Regions from separate parts of the Oerskovia sp. NPDC060287 genome, predicted to be linked through region 1. Evidence: riboswitches for the same ligand, from Rfam matches in the RefSeq annotation. Region 1 holds a riboswitch; the other holds the start of a gene.
The links. A riboswitch is a leader RNA that binds a small molecule or an ion and turns the genes downstream of it on or off. The one in region 1 is predicted to bind S-adenosylmethionine.

Region 2: linked by a shared signal. The riboswitch ahead of ACFWFR_RS17390 (NADPH-dependent FMN reductase) and the one ahead of ACFWFR_RS12995 (methylenetetrahydrofolate reductase) in region 1 are both predicted to bind S-adenosylmethionine.

Annotation. Positions count from the first base shown of each region.
Region 1 covers NZ_JBHXBO010000141.1:1,020-10,176, reverse strand. Annotated here, with positions in the region: gene ACFWFR_RS13020 (superoxide dismutase) at 153-779, opposite strand; gene ACFWFR_RS13015 (1-acyl-sn-glycerol-3-phosphate acyltransferase) at 1,001-1,642, opposite strand; gene ACFWFR_RS13010 (PQQ-binding-like beta-propeller repeat protein) at 1,804-3,405, opposite strand; gene ACFWFR_RS13005 (NYN domain-containing protein) at 3,449-4,687, opposite strand; gene ACFWFR_RS13000 (PQQ-binding-like beta-propeller repeat protein) at 4,791-6,257, opposite strand; SAM riboswitch class I at 6,467-6,569, shown strand; gene ACFWFR_RS12995 (methylenetetrahydrofolate reductase) at 6,703-7,752, shown strand; gene metE (5-methyltetrahydropteroyltriglutamate--homocysteine S-methyltransferase) at 7,773-9,157, shown strand, end outside.
Region 2 covers NZ_JBHXBO010000279.1:10-4,419, reverse strand. Annotated here, with positions in the region: gene ACFWFR_RS17405 (LLM class flavin-dependent oxidoreductase) at 1-659, shown strand, start outside; gene ACFWFR_RS17400 (hypothetical protein) at 864-1,280, shown strand; gene ACFWFR_RS17395 (flavin reductase family protein) at 1,354-1,920, opposite strand; gene ACFWFR_RS17390 (NADPH-dependent FMN reductase) at 1,917-2,594, opposite strand; SAM riboswitch class IV at 2,615-2,726, opposite strand; gene gdhA (NADP-specific glutamate dehydrogenase) at 3,010-4,347, shown strand.

The sequences.
Region 1 (9,157 bases):
CGCGACACCTCGAGGTGTCCAGGTCCTTCGATCGAGCGCACCGGGACCGCATTCTGCCCCGAACGCTGCGTGGGGGCCTCCTTGCGAACGACGTACGGGCCGCACAGCACCCCGAGAAGGGGGCTGTACGGCCCGTGAGGGGACGTCGAGGGTCAGGCGGGGATGATGAGGCCTTCGCCCTGGGTGCGGGCGCGGGTGAGGCGTGCGTCGGCGTCGGCCCAGTTGACGAGGTTCCACCAGGCGGTGACGTAGTCGGCGCGCACGTTCTGGTAGTCGAGGTAGTAGGCGTGCTCCCAGACGTCGAGCAGGACGATGGGGACCAGGCCCAGGGCGATGTTGCCCTGCTGGTCGTAGAGCTGGACGATGATGAGCTTCTTGCCGAGGGTGTCCCAGGCGAGGATGGCCCAGCCCGAGCCCTGGACGCCTGCGGCGACCGCGGCGAAGTGCTTCTTGAACTTCTCGAACGAGCCGAAGTCCTCGTCGATGGCTGCGGCGATGTCGCCGGTGGGCTCGCCGCCGCCCTCGGGCGAGAGGTTGGTCCAGAACGCGGAGTGGTTGACGTGGCCGCCGAGGTTGAACGCGAGGTTCTTCTCGTGGAGGTTGACCGCGGCGAGGTCGCCGGAGTCGCGGGCCTCGGCGAGCTTGTCGAGCGCGGTGTTGGCGCCGGTCACGTAGGCCTGGTGGTGCTTGGAGTGGTGGAGCTCCATGATGCGGCCGGAGATGTGGGGCTCGAGTGCGCCGTAGTCGTACGACAGCTCGGGAAGGGTGTAGACAGCCATGGTGAGTCCTCTCGTTCGGTGTCGGCCACGCTAGGACCTCAACCAGGGTTGAGGTCAAGTCGGATGCCCTGGGTCGCGGCCGCGACGGACGGACCCGCCCGGCACGATCCCTGAGGCACGTGGCCCTGCCCCGAGCACATCATGACGGGGCGCGACCTGCACGTCCTTCTCAGGAACGGGCGTGTCCCGGCGCGGGCCCGCGGCCCGCCGGGCGGCGAGGCTCAGCTCGCGCGCTGCTGGCCGCTCATCGCGTGGATCGACTCCATGACCTGGTCGGTGAGCTCGCGCCGCGCCTGCGCGGGCTTCCCCGAGGTGATCTGCCGCGCGGGCTCGATGGGCGTGCCGAACTCGACCGTCACGCGGTGGATGCGCGGGAGGCGCGCCCCGACCGGCTGGACCTTGTCGGTGCCCTTGATCGCGACCGGCACGATCGGCGCGTGGCCCGCGAGCGCGAGCCAGGCGACGCCGGTGTGCCCCTTGTGGAGCTTGCCGTCGCGCGAGCGCGTGCCCTCGGGGTAGATCCCGAACGCGCCCCCGTTGTTGAGCACCTCGAGCGCGTCCTCGAGCGAGCGCTGGCCGGCGCGCGGGTCGTCGCGCTGCACGGGGATGTGGCCCAGGGTCGTGAAGAACCAGCGCGAGACGCGCCCCTTGAGCCCCGTGCCGGTGAAGTACTCGGCCTTGGCGAGGAACGTGACGTGGCGCGGGGCGACGATCGGGATGAGGAGCGAGTCCACGAACGACAGGTGGTTGCTCGCGAGGATGACGGGTCCGCGCCGGGGGATGTTGTTCAGACCGGTCACGCGTGGCCTCAGGAACGCGTAGGCCAGGAGCGACAGGATCAGCTTCAGCACCCGGTAAGTCATCCGTACATTGTGCACCGACGTGCAGCGGTGCCCGACGACGACCGCCCGCCCGGGCGTGGTGCGCCGTGGTCGCGCGGCGGACCACCGGGGAGAACTCCCGGGATTGCACAGATGTTCACGGCGTCTGGTTCTGCGCGCACCTCGCGACGGCTCAGGTCTCGTCAACCGAACGCGACGACCGTCCCGTTCCTGGTGCCGAACACGCCGCCACCGACCGCGAAGAGGCTCCACGCGTCGACGGCCACCTGCTCCTCCCATCGCGTGCTCCCGTCGGCCACGTCGATCGACACCCAGCGGGACTGCGCGCCGTCGTCCTCGCCGTAGGCGATCGTCAGCCCGCCGCGGCTCGCGAAGGCCGCCGCGACCTGGCCGTTCGTCCCTCCGACCGCGGGGTCCCTCCACGCCCACACCTCCTCGCCCGTGGCCGAGTCCACGGCCACCGCTCCCGGGTAGGACGAGATGACGGTCACGTCGCGGGTGACGAGGAGCACCTGGGTGGCGTAGCCGGAGAAGGTCCACCGCTCGTCACCCGCCTCGTCGAGCGCCACGAACCCGGGCCCTCTCCTCGAGAACAGCAGGGGCGGCCCCGTGCCGTCCGTCGCGAGGGGCTCCATGAGCTCGCCCTGGGCGCTCCAGAGCACCGTCCCGTCGGCGTCCAGGAGCTCGGACTCGGCGAGCCCGCCCCGGAGGAGCCGCCCGTCGCGGAGCGGCTGCATGCGGGTCAGGTCCATTGAGAGGACCGTCCCGTCGCTCGACAGGCTGGCATTCACGTCGCACCCGAGGAGCATGAGTGTTCCGTACATGCCGTAGAGCTGCACCTCGTCCCAGCCGTCGACCGTCGCGCCGTCCTCCTGGTAGGCCATGCACGAGCTGTCGGACGTGCGCGTGGGCACGGTCTGCGTCCAGCGCACCTCGCCCGTGCGGGCGTCCTCGACGAGCACGACGACGTCACGTCCGTCCCGAGCCACCCTCGCCAGCTCACCGGTCGAGAGAACCGCGGCGTCACCTCGGGCGGGGTCCAGAGCGCGCTCGGCCACGGTCCTCCCGTCCAGCCCGAGGATCGTGACCGAGCTCGGGGGGAGCGTGAAGGCCGGGGCGCCCTCCTCCGTCTCGGCCCAGCCCAGGCACGTGATCGATCGTGCGTCGAGGCTCCCCGGTGACGGGCCGTCGAAAGTGCCGCACTGCGGGGACGGCAGACCCTCGTGCCGCCACGCCTCGGCGCCCGTCGCGCGGTCGTACGCGACGAGCGCGCCATCGGCGGCGATGACGACGAAGAGCTCGCCCGCCACGAGCGGCCAGGCCTCACCGACGTCGACGGTCCACAGCTCGCGCGGTGGTCGCTCGAGCCCGACGACACCACCGGGCACCGCCCGCAGCAGCGCCTCGGCCTGCCGGGCGCGCACCACGTCCACCAGGGTCAGGCCGCCGAGGACCAGGACGAGCGCGGCCGCGACCCCGCCGAGGAGCACGCGTCGGCGCCTCCGGGCACGCGGATCCGTCGGTGCGTCCTCCCGAGCGGCCCCGTCCGGCCCAGACGCGTCCAGCACGGCCCCGGTCCCGCCTCCCGCGCCCGCCGAACCGGTGGCGACGTCCGCTCCCGGGTGCGCTGCGCCGTCGGGCAGGGGCGTGCCGCGGCCTCCTGGCGCGCCGCCGGGCGCGCCCCAGCCCCCGGGCCGTGGCGCGAAGAGGTCGTCACCGTCGTCCAGGTCGTCGACCGCCTCGAAGGTGATCGGGCGAGGTTGCTCTCGGCGTCGAAAGGGCACGCCCGGAGCCTAGCTCTCGGGCGTGCCCTCGTGACGGGTCCGCTCAGCGGGACGCGACGGTGACCAGGTAGTCGTCGGCGTCGTCGTCCCAGCGCAGCTCGATCGCGCCCGCGGTCTGCGCAGCCTTGCAGAACTGCAGGAAGCTGCGGTAGCCGAGCGCCTTCTCGCTGAAGTCCGGACGCTTCTTGCGGAGCTGGTTCTTGAGGCCCGACAACGGTGCCGAGTCCCCCTGCTCCCCCACGACCGTGCGCAGCAGCGCGAAGTCGTCGCCCGCGTGCCCGCGCTCGGGCAGCGAGACCTCGGGGTCGCCCGTCGCGGGGCCCGCGCTGAGCTGCACCACGCCGCGCTCCTCGAGGTAGCGCAGGAACTCGCCGAAGTTGCGGAAGCCGTAGTCGGCCTCGCTGAACGTCGGGTCCTTGCGCAGCAGCGTGCGCTTGAGCGTCGAGGCCACGACGGCCCCGCTCGACGAGCTCGACAGGTCCGCGAGGGTCTGCGCGACGAGGACCGCGAGGTCCTCGTCCTCCGACCGGGAGGAGGCCCCGTGCCCGACGGACTCGAGCTCGGCCTCGACGTCCAGCGGGGCAGGGGTCGGCTCGGGCAGCGAAGGTACGGGCTCGGTGGCCGCCTCCGCGGTCGACGCGGCCGATCTGGTCGACGCGGGCGGCGTCGCGGACTCGGTAGCGGAAGCCGCCGCGGCCTTGCCCGAGGTGCTCGACGAACCCGACGAGCGGCCCGAGGACTTGCGCGCGGTGCTGCGGTTCGAGCTGTTCGAGGACCGCTTGCGCTCGACGGGCTCGTCGGGGATCTCGACGCCCTCGAGGCGGTCGTAGAAGAGGAACTCGTCGCACGCCGGGGGCAGCAGCTTGGACGTCGAGTTCTCGACGCCGATCCCGATCACGCGCTTGTTGAGCTCACGCAGCTTGTGCACCAGGGGCGAGAAGTCGCTGTCCCCCGTGCACATGACGAAGGTCGAGATGTACTCCCGCTCGAACGCCATCTCGATCGCGTCGACGACCATCTTGATGTCGGCGGCGTTCTTGCGCGAGGCCCCCATGCGCTGGGGCATCTCGATGAGCTCGACCTGGTGACGGGTCAGGGAGCGACGGTCCTCGTCGAAGTAGGACCAGTCGGCGTAGGCGCGGCGGACCACGACCCGACCGCGCGCGGCGAGCGCGTCGGCGATCGGCTTGAAGTCGAAGGTCATCCCGCCCAGGTGGTCGCGCGCGCCCAGCGCGAGGTTGTCGTAGTCGAGGAAGACGGCCAGACGTTCTTCGGTGTCCATATCCGCCAGGGTATGGCCCGGGCAGGTCGAACGCCCATCCGTCAGGGCCCGGGCGACGGCGACGTGCGGGACCTCACCCGGCCGCGAGCGCCGCGCGACCACCTCATCCCAGCCCGGTCACCGCCGAGCGGTCGGACCGCAACCGCCCCTGCGACGCCTGGAACACCTCGGGATCCCCGACGTGCTCCTGGGTCCACCGGACGTCGCCGCTCGCGAGGTCCAGCGCGACCACGGTGTAGCCCGCCGACGCGGTCGGCCCCACCAGGACGGCCGTGGCTCCGTCCGCGGCGGTGCCACCGACGAGCTGCGGCAGCACGTCGGACAGCGGGCCCACGGCGCGCCGCCACCGCTCGGCGCCCGTCGCGGGATCGAGCGCGACGGTCTCCCGGTCGACGGTCTGCACGATCACGGCGTCCGCGGTCCGGACGAGGACCTGCCGCGCTGCGACCTGCGCGGTCCAGGCGGTCGCACCGTCGGGGTGCAGCGCGAGCAACGCCTCGCCCTGGTCCAGCAGGACCAGGTCCGGGGTCGTCCCGTCGCTCACGCCGCCCTCGAGCACCAGGCCCTCGCTCGTCCACCGCACTGTGCCGTCGGCCGCGACGGCATCCACGGGCCCCGCCAAGGCCGTGCCCGACGACCGGAGGAACGTCCCGTCCCCCAGCGCGGCAACCGTCGTCAGGGCCACCGGCTCGTCGAGGACCAGGCCGCCGGCGGTCACGAACGACAGGAGGCCGCACCCGTACACCCCGGCCACGCCCGACCGGACGTCGATACGCAGGGCTTCACCGTACGACGTCCCGCACGTCCACTCCGCCCCCGTCTCCCGCACGGTCAGCCGCTGCTCCCACGCGGCCTCGCCCGTGCGCAGGTCGGTGGCGCGCAAGACGGCCCCCGCCGTGTCCCTGGTCGTCTGGAGGATCACGCCGCCGACCCCGACGGTCGGGGTCCCTGCCGCCGGGTCGAGCACTACCCCGGCCACCACCGAGCCGTCGAGGCTCACGAGCTGCGCGGTCACCTGGTCGGCTGCGGTCTCGAGGCACACGACGGACCTCGCCGACTCGTCTCCCGCGGCGGGGCCGGCGGGGTCGGCGCGACCGGTCGAGGCCTCGGGGCTCGCGGTGCAGACCTGTCCCGCGAGCCCGTCGAGCCGCCAGCGCTGGGTACCTGTCCCGACGTCGAACCCGGCGAGGCCCGAGCGGCCCGGCAGCACCAGCAGGTCGTCGACGACGAAGGGCGTCCCCCCGTCGGTCGGGACGCTCCACAGGTCGCGTGGTGCACGGCTCAGGTCGAGCACGCCGGCGTCGGTCCTCTCGATCGCCTCGTGCGTGTCGTCCTGCGTCGGCGGGCGGTTCACGAGCACCACGGCGAGTGCGACCCCCAGCGCGGCGACGCCGACCACGAGGGCCGCGCGACGTCGTCGGGCCTGCAGGGAGCGCCCCCGGCGCGCCGGTCCACCCTGCCCTCCTGCGGGGTCCCGCCGGCCATGGCCTTCGGGCACGTCGAGGTCGTGCTCCTCCGAGGAGTCGTCGAGCGCGAACGTGACGGTCTGCTGGCTGCGTCGGCGGGGCACGCTCGGAGCCTAGTGGTCATCGGCGGGCGCCCCGACCTCCCTCGGAACCGCCGACGGGCGTACGTTGGGAGAGCGTCCGCGGGACCGACGAAGCACCGCGCGGGAGTACGCGAGAACCGTGAAACGGGTCGAAACGTACCGTCAGACCCTTCTGTCTCATCCTTCGAGCAGATACTGGCTCAGATCATGGATTCCCCCTACGATCATCAACACCATCCAGAGCGGTCGAGAGTCCTGGCTCGTTGACACCGCAGCAACCCCCCAACGGAAGCCTCCCGCGGGTACGGGTGCTACAGCCAGGTTCGATGGAGCGATTCATGACCGAGGCATCATTCCGCGCAACCCCGCACACCGGGGCCCGGCGCACCGTCCACCGCACGAGCCGCACGGCGACCGTTGCTGCGGCCACCGTCGGCGCCCCCCTCGCACTCCCGGCGGTCGCCCGATGAGCATCGTCGACCTGGGGCACTTCGGGCACGAGGCACCGCGACCCACGGTGTCGTTCGAGCTCATGCCCCCGCGCCGCCCCGACGCCGCACCCAAGTTCTGGGAGACCGCGCGCCGGCTCGTCGCGACCTCCCCCGACTTCGTGTCGGTCACCTACGGCGCGGCAGGCACGGACCGCGAGACCTCGCGCCGCGTCATCAGCCAGCTCCTGCACGGCACGCCCGTGCTGCCCATCGCGCACCTGACGTGCGTGGGGGCCTCGCGCGAGGACGTCGAGGACGTCATCACGGACTTCCTCGACGCGGGCGTGCGCAGCTTCCTCGCCCTGCGCGGGGACCCCCCGCGCGACCAGCCCGACTGGCGCCCCGCCGAGGACGGCGTGCGGTCGAGCACCGAGCTCGTGGCCCTGCTGCGCGAGGTCGAGGCCGCACGCTGCGCCGCGAGCCCGAGCGTCGCGCTGCGGGGCGCGGCGCGCCCCCTGACCATCGCGGTCGCGACGTTCCCCGACGGCAACCTCGCTGCGGGCACGAGCCGTACCCAGGAGGTGCGCCGCCTGTGGCAGAAGCAGCAGGCCGGTGCGGACTTCGCGATCACACAGCTCTTCTACGAGGCCTCGTCGTACATCGACTTCGTCGCCGAGGCGCGCGCGGCCGGCGTCACCATCCCGATCCTCGCGGGGCTCCTTCCCATGACGGACCCGGCCCGGCTCGCACGCGTCGAGGAGCTCACGGGCGTCCCGGCACCGCGGCGCGTCGTCGAAGCCCTCGAGGCCGAGCAGGACCCCGCCGCGCGCCACGCCCTGGGCATCCGGCACTCGGTCGAGCTCGCGCGCCAGGTCCTCGCGGCCGGCGCGCCCGGCCTCCACATCTACACCTTCAACAAGCACCAAGCCGCTCTAGACCTGCTCGAGGGAGTCGACCTCGGCGGTGGGGCAGCGGGGGACGCCGGCGGCGTCTCGTCCCGCACCCCCGACCTGGCCAGCGGGCCGTGGGTCTCCGGCACTCCCCTTCCCTCCTCCGAGCCTGCCCTCGGCAGCGCATCGGTCTGACCAGTTCAGAGGTAATCACCATGAGTGCACCCACGTTCCCGTCCGGTTCCGTCCTCGGCTACCCCCGCATCGGCCCGCGCCGCGAGCTCAAGAAGGCCGTCGAGTCCTTCTGGGCCGGCAAGATCACCGCCGACGAGCTCGAGGCCACGGCCTCGGCACTGCGCGTCGCGGCCGCCCAGCGTCTCGTCGACCTGGGGCTCGAGGCCTCGTCGGGCGCCGTGCCCGGCTCGTTCTCCTACTACGACCAGGTGCTCGACGTCGTCGCTCTCCTCGGGGCGGTCCCGTCGCGCTTCGCGTCGCTCACCGACGAGAAGGGCGCGCTGGACCTCGCGGGCTACTTCACGGTCGCACGCGGCGCCGGTGAGGACGCCCCGCTCGAGATGACCAAGTGGTTCGACACGAACTACCACTACCTGGTCCCCGAGATCAGCGAGACCACGCCGTTCCGCTTCGCGGACGACCGCATCGTGCGCCAGTTCGTCGAGGCGAAGGACGCGGGCGTCGTGACCCGGCCCGTCGTCGTCGGGCCCGTCACGTTCCTCGCGCTGTCCAAGGCCGCCGACGACAGCGCGCCCGGCTTCAGCCCGCTCTCGCGCCTCGCGGACGTCCTGCCCGTGTACGTCGAGCTGCTGCGCGCCCTGGCCGCAGCGGGGGCACCGTGGGTGCAGCTCGACGAGCCCGTGCTCGTGTCCGACTCGATCGACGTGCCCGCCGCCGAGGTCCGCGCCGCGATCACCGAGGCGTACCGGGTGCTCGCGACCGAGCTCGCGGTGGGCACCGAGCGTCCCGCGATCCTCGTGGGAGCGCCGTTCGGCGGGCTCGTCGCCTCCGGGGAGGACGGCCTCGACGGCCTCGCGCTCCTGGCCGCGACCGACGTCGAGGCGATCTCGCTCGACCTCGTCAGGGGCGCCGTCCCGACGGGTCGCGTCGCGGGCCTCGAGGCCAAGACGGTCGTCGCGGGTGTGATCGACGGACACAACGTGTGGCGTGCCGACCTCGCGGCGAAGCTCGCGCTCGTCGACGACCTGTCCGGCCTGGGCGCCGGTGCCGTCACGGTCGGCACCTCGACCTCGCTCCTGCACGTCCCGCACGACGTCGAGGCCGAGGACTGGACGAACGGTTCGATCGACGCCCGCCTGCGCGACTGGCTCGCGTTCGCCGACCAGAAGGTCGGCGAGGTCGCGATCCTCGCTCGTGCGCTGACCGAGGGTCGGGACGCGGTCGCCGACCAGATCGAGGCGTCCCGCGCCGCAGTGGCCTCGCGCGCGGTGGCGAGCGGCGTCGTCGTGCCTGCGGTGCGCGAGCGCGCCGCAGCCCTGACTGCGGGCGACTTCTCGCGCGGCGACTACGCCGAGCGCGCGGCAGCCCAGCAGGCCAAGCTGAACCTCCCGCCGCTGCCGACCAC
Region 2 (4,410 bases), on a different contig from region 1:
AGGAGGTCGACTGGGAGGGCCGTCACCGCCCCGACCTGCAGGGAGCCACGACGCTGCCGCGCCCGTACGACGGCGCGTTCCGGATCTGGCACGGCTCGGCGACGTCGCAGTTCGCGGTCGAGCTCGCCGCGCGGTGGGGCGACCCGATCGTGAGCGCCAACGCGTTCCAGCCGCGCGAGAGCTACAAGGTGCTGATCGACCACTACCGCGAGCAGTACGCGGCGGCGGGGCACGACCCGGCGTACGGGTTCGTCGGGTCCGGCTCGGGCGGGCTGTTCCTCGCGGACACCACCGAGCAGGCGATCGAGGAGTTCCGCCCCATCTACGAGGGCGCGGTCGCGCGCGCGGACCTGCGGAAGTACGACCCCGCCGCGGTCGGCAAGGTCACGAGCTTCAGGACCATCGAGGAGGCCGTCGAGCGCGGCCCGGCCCTCGTGGGCTCGCCCGAACGGGTCGCCGAGAAGATCCTCGACTACCACCAGAGCTACGGGCACGACCTGCAGTCGGTCTCGATCAACCACCTCCTGGAGCCGGCCCGGCAGGACGACGTGCTGCGCCGGTTCGCGGAGGAGGTCGTGCCGCTCGTCCGGGCCGAGGTCAAGACCGACCTGTGGGGTCCGGCCGACGCGCGCCGGGCCAAGGGGTTCACGGCGTCGTAGGTCGCGGCCGACCACGTCAGGGGGCCCCGCCGGGGCGGGAGAGACGCTCGCCGACGGGCGTCCGCGCGGTCGCCTCTCCCACCTCGCGTCAGGGCTGTCCGACCGGCCCGACGACGGGCCTCGAACCCTGGCGGAGCGTGCCCGCAGGTCCTAGGCTGGAAGAGTCCTGCGGGCACGTACGGGCACCGGAAGAAGGCTCCGACGATGTGGCTTCTCGTGATCTCCGGCGTGGTGGGCGCGGCAGTGGTCGCCGTCATCGCGTGGTCCACGGTGCGCCACGACCGGCCCCCGGCAGACGCTCTCCCACCCCTCCGACCGCACCGGCTCACGTGGCGCGAGCGGCGCCGTCGGGCACCTGACCCCCTCGTGGCGCTGGGGCTCCAGATCCGCCTGGGCCAGCTCGCGCACGAGCTGCGCGACGTCCAGGACGACCCGGGCGTCTACGCCCGGGCCCACCACTACCTCGCCGCGCAGGGCGCGTACGACGCGCTGCTGCGCGAGGCGTGCCGGCTCAGCGGTCTGGAGGTCGACGCCGACCCGCTCGCCGCGGGCCTGCGCAGCGGCGAGGACGAGCGGCTGCGCGAGGAGCTCGAGCTCAGCGCGCGCGGCTGGACCTGGTAGCCGGCCCCCGGCGCGGGTGAGGGGCCCGACGGCGGTACGCGCCGTCGTCGGGCCGCTCACCCAGGTCGCGGCCTCAGAGGGCCGAGTGGTCCCCGATCCGGTGGTAGGACCGGTCGTGGTAGACCAGCGGCGTCGCGTCGCTGCGCGTCCCCGACGCGAGCGCGCGCAGCGAGACCAGGTAGCTGTCGCCCACGGGCGTGCGCTGGATGATGCGCCCGCGCACCCAGGACAGCGCGCCGTCGATCACGGGCTCGCCCGAGTCGAGGGGGGACCATCCGCCGGCTGCGAACCGGTCGATCCCGCTCGTCGCGAAGCGTGCCGACACGTCGTCCTGGTCGGCGCTGAGGAAGTTGACCGTGACCGTGCGGGCGGCCGAGATCGCGGGCCACGACGACGAGGTCGACGCGAGCGAGAACGCGAGCAGCGGCGGCGCGGCCGAGACCGAGATGACCGAGGTCGCCGTGAAGCCCACGGGGCGCCCCTCGTGGTGCAGCGCGACGACCGCGACGCCCGCGGGGTGCTGCCGGAAGACGGCCTTGTAGGCGTCGGGGCTGAGCTGGGGCTCGTCCTGCTCGTGGAGCAGGGCCTCGAGCCCGGCGAGGCCCGCGACGTCGGAGCGGGTGGTGGGTTCGGCGGTCATCGGGTCACCTCGGCGAGCTCGGGGGCGGTCTGGTGGGTGGTGGCGTCCTGCCCGACGGCGGCGCTCGCCGCCCGGAGCAGCGGGCCCCCCGCGCGGTCGAGCCAGGCGTCGACGGCGCTCGCGAGCTCGGCCTCGCCGAGCTGGGAGTCCAGGAGCGTGAGCGTCCGCGCGGGGACGGTCGCGCCCAGCTCGACGAGGAGCGGGCGCAGGTGCACCTCGCCCGCGAGGGCGTGCGCCGGGTTGCCCGACACGACGACCGGGACCGCGACGACCCCGGCCAGGCCGTCCGGGCCGTAGAGGTCGAGGAACGCCTTGAGCAGGCCGGTGTACGAGCCCTTGTAGACGGGGGTCGCGACGACCAGGACGGTCGCGCCCGCGACGACCTCGCGCGCGGCGTCGGCCCGGGGGTGCACGGGGGCCAGGACCTCGGCCGCGATCTCGGCGAGGTCGATCGTGGCGGGGGGCGGGGTGGCCGCGAGGCCCAGGTGGTCGGTGACCCGGGTCGCGACGGCCTGCGCCGCGGACAGGGTCCGTGACCCGGGGCGGGGGTTGCCGACCAGGGTGACCACGGCGGGTCGGGGCGGGTGGGATGCGCCGTCGGCGGGGCCAGGCCGGGTGTCGAGGCCGCTGTCGGTGCCGGCCGAGTCGCTGGGCGGTGTCTGGTGCTGCGTCATGGTGTCCTCGCTGTCGTCGTGCTGCACGCTTGCCGCGCCGGTGCCGGCGCGGCCAGGTCATCTCCCGGAGCACCCCGTCGTGGGAGGGGTTGCTGACCAGCGAGCCGGGGCTTGGCGCTGGTGCTCGTGACCGTTGGGTAGGGGTATAGCCCGACCGACGCCAATCTGTACCGATCCGGTCGAGATTTCTCACGGCGTGGACGGTTGTTTCGTGGCGGGCTCGCGCGCTGCGTGCCGGGCGGCCCCGGGTCGCCTGCGTGGCACGGCCGCGCCGGGGCTCCCGGCGGCGGCCCCGGGCAACCGTGATGTCCCAGGTCGTGAGCCTGCCGTCTCCCAGAGTGGGACGGGAGTACGGCGCTGTTTACACGTACGTAACCTGGTGCAGTTAAGAACCAGCCCTGCCGAGGAGCACTTCATGGATAGTCGTCTGCACTCCGTCTACGACGAGGTCCTCGCCCGCAACCCTGGTGAGGCCGAGTTCCACCAGGCGGTGCGTGAGGTCTTCGACTCGCTCGGGCCGGTGCTCCAGAAGAACCCCCAGTACGTCGACGCCGCCGTGCTCGAACGCATCTGCGAGCCCGAGCGACAGATCATCTTCCGCGTGCCGTGGGTCGACGACAAGAACCGCGTGCAGATCAACCGTGGTTTCCGCGTCGAGTTCAACTCGGCGCTCGGCCCGTACAAGGGCGGCCTGCGGTTCCACCCGTCGGTCTACCTGGGGATCGTCAAGTTCCTCGGGTTCGAGCAGATCTTCAAGAACTCGCTCACCGGCATGCCCATCGGCGGCGGCAAGGGCGGCTCGGACTTCGACCCGCGCGGCAAGTCCGACGGCGAGGTCATGCGCTTCTGCCAGTCGTTCATGACCGAGCTCTACCGCCACATCGGCGAGTACACGGACGTCCCGGCCGGCGACATCGGCGTGGGTGGGCGCGAGATCGGCTACCTGTTCGGCCAGTACAAGCGCATCACGAACCGCTACGAGTCCGGTGTCCTCACGGGCAAGGGCATCAGCTGGGGCGGGTCGCTCGTGCGGACCGAGGCCACGGGCTACGGCACGGTCTTCTTCGCCGACCACATGCTGCGCACCAAGGGCCAGAGCTTCGAGGGCCAGCGCGTCGTCGTCTCGGGCTCGGGGAACGTCGCGACCTACGCGATCCAGAAGGCCCAGCAGCTCGGGGCGAACGTCGTGTCGTTCTCCGACTCGTCGGGCTACGTGGTCGACGAGGCCGGCGTGGACGTCGAGCTGCTCCGCCAGATCAAGGAGGTCGAGCGCGGACGCGTGGCCGACTACGTCGAGCGCCGCCCCGGTGCGCGCCTCGTCACGGGCGGCAGCATCTGGGACGTCCCCGCGACCGTCGCCCTGCCCTGCGCCACGCAGAACGAGCTGACCGAGCAGGACGCCAAGCAGCTCGTCGCCAACGGTGTCCTCGCGGTCGCGGAGGGCGCCAACATGCCCACCACGCCGGGTGCCGTCGCGCTGCTCCAGGAGGCCGGCGTGCTCTTCGCGCCCGGCAAGGCCGCGAACGCCGGCGGCGTCGCGACCTCGGCCCTCGAGATGCAGCAGAACGCCTCGCGCGACGCGTGGACGTTCGAGTACACCGAGGAGCGCCTCGCGCACATCATGGAGGGCATCCACTCGCGCTGCGAGGAGACGGCCGACGAGTACGGCGAGCCGGGCAACTACGTGCTCGGTGCGAACATCGCGGGCTTCACCAAGGTGGCCGACGCGATGATCGCCCAGGGCGTCATCTGACGCTCGTCCTGACGGGCCGCTGAGCGGCCCGCTCGACGGGAGCGGCCCGCCGCACGCCTCACG